Tistrella mobilis: one gene and its partner. The main gene of each other region encodes a partner of the protein of the gene in region 2 in a complex. Links are inferred from orthologs where the notes say so. Each region holds a gene or a part of one and is shown on either strand. Other genes may lie near its edges.

Region 1 (3,272 bases), 1.1 Mb from region 2 along the record:
CCCCATCTCGCGCAGATACATCCGCACGGGGTCGTCCGTCCGGCCCAGTTCCTCTTCCTCGACCGAGGTCGCGTGGGAACCGCCGAACTCTTCCTCGTCGTCGTCGCCGCTCTGGTTCTCGCCCAGTTCCTCGCCTTCCTCGTCGTTCTCGACGACGTTGATGCCCATCTCAGAGAGCATGGCCATCACGTCTTCGATCTGCTCCGACGAGAGCTGATCCTGGGGCAACGCCTTGTTCAATTCGTCATAGGAGATGTAGCCGCGCTCCTTGGCGCGGGCCACCATCTTCTTGACGGTGATCTCGAGCGAATCGACCAGCGGTCCATCCGGCGTGTCTTCACGCCCTTCGCCGGCTTCGACAGCCGTGGTCGCTTTTTTCGCCATTATTCGTCGTTCCCCCGCTCAGAAACGCACGCTGCGCCTTGATTCCGATGCTTGCCCATGAGGTCGATGCCCCGTCCTTCAACGGCCGTGAGGCGCCGCTCCCGCGATGATGGCACCATCACCGCGGCAACGACGCCCCGCGTCATCGCCGAACCCGCCCCGACCCTCAAAGGTCGAAACCGTCGCTCTGATCGAAGGCCGCCAGTCCGCGCTCGTTGTCGTCAACGAGCTTCTTGAGCGCGACGAACCGCTGCAAAGCTTCTTCCGTCATGCTCTCGACAAGCTCCTGCTCTGCGGCCTTCAATTCGTCGACCAGCTGCGCATGCCGGTGTACAGCCAGCACATTGCGCCATCCGGCCAGAACCCTGTCGAATGCGGCACCCGGCCCCGCGAACGGCACACGGCCGGCATTTTCCGCCGCCGTCAACCGGTCCACCAGGTCCGAAAACCCTCGCAGTCTCAAATGGTCCTGCAGCGTTTCACTGTCAAGACCGGACTCCGATGCGTGCGTATCTACGATCGCAGCCCGCAACCTGTCAAGCGCGGGGGTGGCCACAGGCAATGCCGCCACCTCGTCCTCCGCCACCTCAAGCAGTTGAGGATGCAGAAGAACCGCGGCCAGAAGCGCCGCTTCACGCCGTGCCGACTGGCCCTCATGCCCCTGGCCCAGCGCCGGAGCGGCGATGGGTGTCGGATCGTCGTTCAACTGGCCGGGCTTCGGCTTGCCGCTGCGACGTTCCCCCTGCGGGCGCTGAAAGCCGGGCCGGCCGGCCGCCATCTGGCCGCTCCCGCCGCCGCGCTTTGCGCGGCGGAGCTGCCAGACGCGGTCGCGGAAGTCGCGACGATAGAGATCGCGGATCAGCGGATCGCGGATCGTGTCGGCCTGGGCCATCAGATCGGCCTCAAGCGCCGCCAGCCGCTCGGGCGTGTCGGTAGCATGGCCCTCCAGCGCCGCCTGCCAGAGCAGGTCGATCATCGGCTGCGGGACCGCCACGGCCCGGTCGAACGCCCCGACCCCCTCGGCCCGGATCAGGCTGTCGGGATCATGACCGCCGGGCAGGCGCACGAAGCGCAGGCTGTGGCCGGGCTTGAGCAACGGCAGGGCCCGCTCGGCCGCACGCCGCGCCGCACGGATCCCCGCGGCATCGCCGTCCAGGCACAGCACCGGCTCGGGCGCCATGCGCCACAGCTCTTCGATCTGGTGTTCGGTGAGCGCGGTGCCCAGCGGCGCCACGGCATGGGGCCGCCCGGCCTGAACCAGGGCGGCCACGTCCAGATAGCCTTCGACCACCAGCACCGTTCCGGCCTTGCGCGCGGCCTCTCGGGCAACCGGCCAGCCATAGAGCACGCGGCCCTTCTCGAACAGGGGCGTGTCGGGGCTGTTCAGGTATTTGGGCTCACCCTCGCCCAGCACCCGGCCGCCGAAGGCGATGATCCGGCCGCGTCGGTCGGCGATGGGGATGATCAGCCGGCCGCGGAAATAATCGAAGGCGGAGCGGTCCTCGCGCCGGCGCGCCAGTCCCGATTCGACCAGCCGGTCCAGCGCGATGCCGCGCTGCTCGAAGGTGCGGATCAGCACGTCGCGCCGGTCGGGCGCATAGCCGAACCGGAACCGACCCCAGCTGTCGGGCCCGAAACCGCGCCGCACCAGATAGTCGCGCGCCGGTGCCGCCTCGTCCGTGCCGAGCCGGCTTTCGAACCAGCGGCAGGCCTCTTCGACGACGTCGACCAGCCCCTCGCGGCGCTCGGCCTTGCGCTTCGCATCCGGATCTTCGGCGGGGACGGTCAGCCCCACCTCCCCCGCCAGCCGCTCCACGGTCTCGCGGAAGTCGAACCCGCCGAGCTTCATCTCGAAGTCGATGGCGTCGCCCTTGGCGCCGCAGCCGAAGCAGTAATAGAAACCCTTGTCGTCGCTGACCGTGAAGCTCGGCGTCTTCTCGTTGTGGAACGGGCAGAGACCGGTGTGCTCGCGGCCGCGCCGGATCAGCTTGACCCGGCGGCCGACCACATCCGACAGGCGGATGCGGGCACGCAGTTCCTCGATGAAGCCGGGGGGCAGCGCCATGAGGTGCGGGTCAGCCGGGCTGGCAGTTGCGGAGCAGGCGCTTGGCCGCGGAACTGGCGCAGCCCAGATCCATCTCGGGGCCATAGGCCGATTTCAGCGCATCGACCGTGCGCCCCAGATCCTTCAGCCCCTTGGCGCAGCAGGCGGCGATCGTGGCGCGCACCGCCGCCTCGATCTCGTCCTGCGACATCTGCGGCGGCAGGAAGCGGCGGATCACCCGCTGCTCCAGCTGCTCCTGCTCGACCAGTTCGATGCGGCCCGACTGTTCATAGGCACCGATGCTCTCGTCGCGCTGACGCAGCATGGTGCGGAGCATGTCGTGGATCTCGGCATCGTCGATCGCATCCCGCCCCCTCACATGGGCGGCCGCGTCACGGTCCTTGATCGCCGTCCGGATCAGGCGAAGCACGGCCAGCTCTTCGCTGTCGCCCTGCTGTTCGGCCTGGGCAAGCGCGTCCTTGAGGCGCTCACGAAGCATGGAAGTCGATCCCTCGAAAAGACGGAAACCGGCGGCCCCGTCGCACCGCGGCAGCCGGGAACCCGGCCCCGGATGCCGCAGATCATGACAGAGGCGGCGGCATCGTGGCGGTGCGGGGCAGTTAACGGGGGCACGGACGATGTGACAAGCTTTCATATTGCGTGTCAGCCCCCCGGGTTTCAATGGCCGGCACGCGGACGCCCCCCTTGCGAAATCAGCGGAGCCCGCGGCTTGACCGGGGGGAGGGGTTTGCGTATGGTCCGTCCGGTCGATCCGGCGCCCACCCGCCGGGCGTCTACGCACGCGCCCTCTTCGCTGCCGCAACCGCCTTGCCTGCCTGCCAGG
Region 2 (3,255 bases):
CCCGGTATCGGATTGATGCCGTAAAGCGCGACACCCGGGCGGCCCAGATCGAAATGGAAGTCTGGGCCAAGGAACAGCCCGCTTGAATTGGCCAGGCTGAGCCGGCCCCGCCCGATAGCGGCAGCCACGGCCAGGAAACGGTCGAGCTGGCGCCGATTCAGCGGATGGGCCGGATCATCGGCGCAGGCGAGATGGCTCATGGTGATCCGGATATCGACGCCGCCGAGGCGCGAGGGATCGGCGGCGAGGGCCGCGAAACCGGCCTCGTCGAAACCCAGCCGGCTCATGCCGGTGTCGATATGCAGGGCTGCCGGGAGCGGCCTGCCCCGGGTCCGCCCCGCACGGGTCCAGCGATCGAGATCATCCGGGCCGTTCAGCACCGGGCGGAGGTCGAAGGCCAGGAAATCATCCGCTTCGCCTTCGGCGATGCCGTTCAGGACGTAAACAGGCCGTGCGAGCTGGAGCTGGTATGGATCCGCCGCCAGCGCCTGCCGGAGCGCTGCGCCCTCAGCCAGATGCGCGACAAACAGCGCCGGGGCGCCGGCCCTGGCAAGAGCGGGCCCCACCAGATCTGCCCCCAACCCGTAGCCATTGGCCTTGACCACACCCGCCACCTCGGCGGCCGGGTTGTGCACACGCATCAGCCTGGTGAGCCGCGCATGGTTCCCGGCCAGCGCGGCGAGGTCGATTTCGATCCAGGCCGGCGGCGGGGCCGCAGGTGCTGCCGGAAAAGCAGGGGTGGTGGCCGGCGTGCTCATTCGCTCGATGGGGCGTTGGCGGCCAGCAGGGCCGCGTGATCGCGATCCAGATTGCCGAAGCGGGTGGTGTTCAGGTCGAAATGCAGCCGCACGGTGCCGATCGGGCCGTGGCGCTGCTTGGCCACGATCACTTCCGCGACGCTGCGTGACATCTCGAACCGGCTTTGCCAGTGCGAATAGCGCTCGGCGAATTTGTCTGGCTTCTCGTCCGGGCGCTGCTTGGGCTCGGCGCGGGCCAGATAGTATTCTTCGCGGAACACGAACATCACCACGTCGGCGTCCTGCTCGATCGAGCCGCTTTCACGCAGGTCGGACAGCTGCGGCCGCTTGTCCTCACGCTGCTCCACCGCACGGGAGAGCTGGGAGAGGGCGATCACCGGCACGTTCAGTTCCTTGGCGACCGCCTTCAGGCCCTGGGTGATCTCGGAGACCTCCTGCACGCGATTATCGGTGGCACGCACCGCCCGCATCAGCTGCAGATAGTCGACCACGATCATCGACAGGCCGTGCTGCCGCTTCAGCCGGCGGGCGCGGGCGCGCATCGCCGGGACGGTGATCGCCGGCGTGTCGTCGATGAACAGCGGGATGCGCGACAGCTCCCGCGCCGCCATCACCACCTTCTCGAAATCCTCGGGCGACATGGTGCCGCGGCGCAGCCGATCTGAAGGCACGCCGGCTGCACCTGCCAGAAGGCGGGCAGCCAGCTGCTCGGCCGACATTTCCAGCGAGAAAAAGCCCACGACCGCGCCGTCGACCTGCTTCGGCTTGCCGCCGGCCTCTTCGGGTTCGGTCCGGTAGGCGCGCGCGGCGTTGAAAGCGATGGTGGTGGCGAGTGCCGTCTTACCCATTGATGGACGCCCCGCCAGGATCAGCAGGTCCGAGGGCTGCAATCCGCCCATCAGATTGTCGAGGTCGATCAGTTCGGTGGCGACACCCACCAGATTGCCGTCGCGCTTATAGGCCGCTTCGATCTGGTCGAGGGCGGTGCTGAGGGCGCGGTCGAAGGAGACGAAGCCGCCCTCGATCTCGCCCTGTTCGGCAAGGGTGTAGAGCCGGTGCTCGGCATGTTCGATCTGCTCGATGGCCGGGCGCTCGGCGCGGCCGTCATAGGCCTCGTTCACCACCTCTTCGCCGATGTCGATCAGCGCGCGGCGGAGCGCGAAGTCGTGGATGATCCGCGCATAGTCCTCGACATTGATGATCGAGATGGCGGACCCCACCAGCCGCGCCAGATAGGTGGCGCCGCCGACATTGGCGAGGGCAGGGTCGGCGTCGAAGAGCGGTTTCAGCGTCGCTGGATTGGCGATCTGACCGCGCTCCATGAAGCGCAGGATCTGGCCGTAGATCCGCTGGTGAACCGGCTCGTGGAAATGCTCGGGGCGCAGGAAACTGCTGACCCGGTGGGTGGCTTCGTTGTTGATGAGCAGGGCGCCGAGCAGCGCCTGTTCGACTTCGGCATTGTTGGGGCGGCTGCGAACCGCCAGCCCGGTGCCGGCCGCATCGGACCCTGCCGTAAGCGCCGTGGAGGCGCCGGCGGTGATGGCGGGCAGGCCGGCTGCGTCGAAATCGGTGTCGGTCATCGGCCTCGGGATCGGTTCAGAAACAGGTCAGGTCGTGGGCGACCGGTGGCCGGGACGGCTCGCCCCGGCCACCGGTCGCCCACGGCCGCGATCATGCACCGGCGGGCGCCGGGATGAAAGGCTTCTGAGAACCGGGCCGCGCCGTCATGTCAGCAGGCGACATGCAGCTCGCGCCGGCCTTCCCGTGCGGCCCATTCGCGTTCCGTGTCGGTGATGTAGTCGCGGGTGAGTGGCACGGCGTCCTGACGGCGGGCAAGCTGAACCTGGAACACCACCTGGCCCCAGTGCCGGAATGATGCCTCGCAGCCGGCCAGATAGAACTCCCACATCCGGCAGAACCGTTCATCGTAAAGCGCCAGCACGTCCTTGCGGTGCTCGATGAAGCGTTCATACCAGCGCTTCAGGGTTTCGGCGTAGTGCAGGCGCAGGATCTCGACGTCGGTGACCACCAGCCCGGCGCGTTCGATCGCGGGCATCATCTCGGACAGTGCCGGCACATAACCTCCGGGAAAGATGTATTTCCGGATCCAGGAGTTGGTGACGCCGGGGCCGTCCGTGCGGCCGATGGTGTGCACCACCGCGACACCATCATCGGTCAGCAGGTCATAGATCTTGCGGAAATACTCATCGTAGTGCTTCAGGCCGACATGCTCGAACATGCCGACCGACACGATCCGGTCGAAACGCTCGGAGAGGTCGCGATAATCGGTGAGCCGGAAATCGGCGCGCTGGGCGAGGCCTGATGCTTCCGCGCGGGCCCGGGCCACCTTGTGCTGTTCTTCCGACAGTGTCACGCCGACCACCTCGACATCGGCATGACCCGACAGGTAGAGCCCGAGCCCGCCCCAGCCGCAACCGATGTCGAGCACCCTCTGGCCAGGCTCCAGAAGCAGCTTCGCCGCCAGATGGCGTTTCTT

What was found.
Region 1: the proteins of P7L68_RS17180 (region 2) and dnaG are in contact, whole or in part, in a crystal structure (PDB 2R6A), measured with the Geobacillus stearothermophilus proteins. The link is inferred for Tistrella mobilis from one-to-one orthologs. Residues at the interface, in WP_033016901.1 of Geobacillus stearothermophilus: Ser13, Glu15, Ala16, Gln18, Glu91, Leu92, Asp94, Ala95, Val96, Pro97, Thr98, Ala99, Ala100, Asn101, Tyr104, Tyr105, Ile108; in WP_049624496.1 of Geobacillus stearothermophilus: Lys456, Leu457, Leu458, Pro459, Ala460, Asn463, Ala464, Leu467, Leu535, Leu536, Ile537, Ala538, Gln544, Glu545, Asp548, Tyr549, His552.

What each region holds. Positions count from the first base shown.
Region 1 is NZ_CP121017.1:1,356,243-1,359,514, reverse strand. Bases 1-2,958 are described here. They hold dnaG (DNA primase), read right to left. Parts: upstream 2,450-2,958; coding sequence 551-2,449; downstream 1-550. Other genes in these bases: P7L68_RS11950 (GatB/YqeY domain-containing protein), read right to left, coding at 2,460-2,927; rpoD (RNA polymerase sigma factor RpoD), read right to left, coding at 1-384. UniProt on the Escherichia coli protein: RNA polymerase that catalyzes the synthesis of short RNA molecules used as primers for DNA polymerase during DNA replication.
Region 2 is NZ_CP121017.1:2,500,738-2,503,992, reverse strand. Bases 47-2,987 are described here. They hold P7L68_RS17180 (replicative DNA helicase), read right to left. Parts: upstream 2,339-2,987; coding sequence 755-2,338; downstream 47-754. Other genes in these bases: P7L68_RS17175 (class I SAM-dependent methyltransferase), read right to left, coding at 2,488-2,987; alr (alanine racemase), read right to left, coding at 47-758. In the rest of the region: more of alr, read right to left, coding at 1-46; more of P7L68_RS17175, read right to left, coding at 2,988-3,255. UniProt on the Escherichia coli protein: The main replicative DNA helicase, it participates in initiation and elongation during chromosome replication. Travels ahead of the DNA replisome, separating dsDNA into templates for DNA synthesis.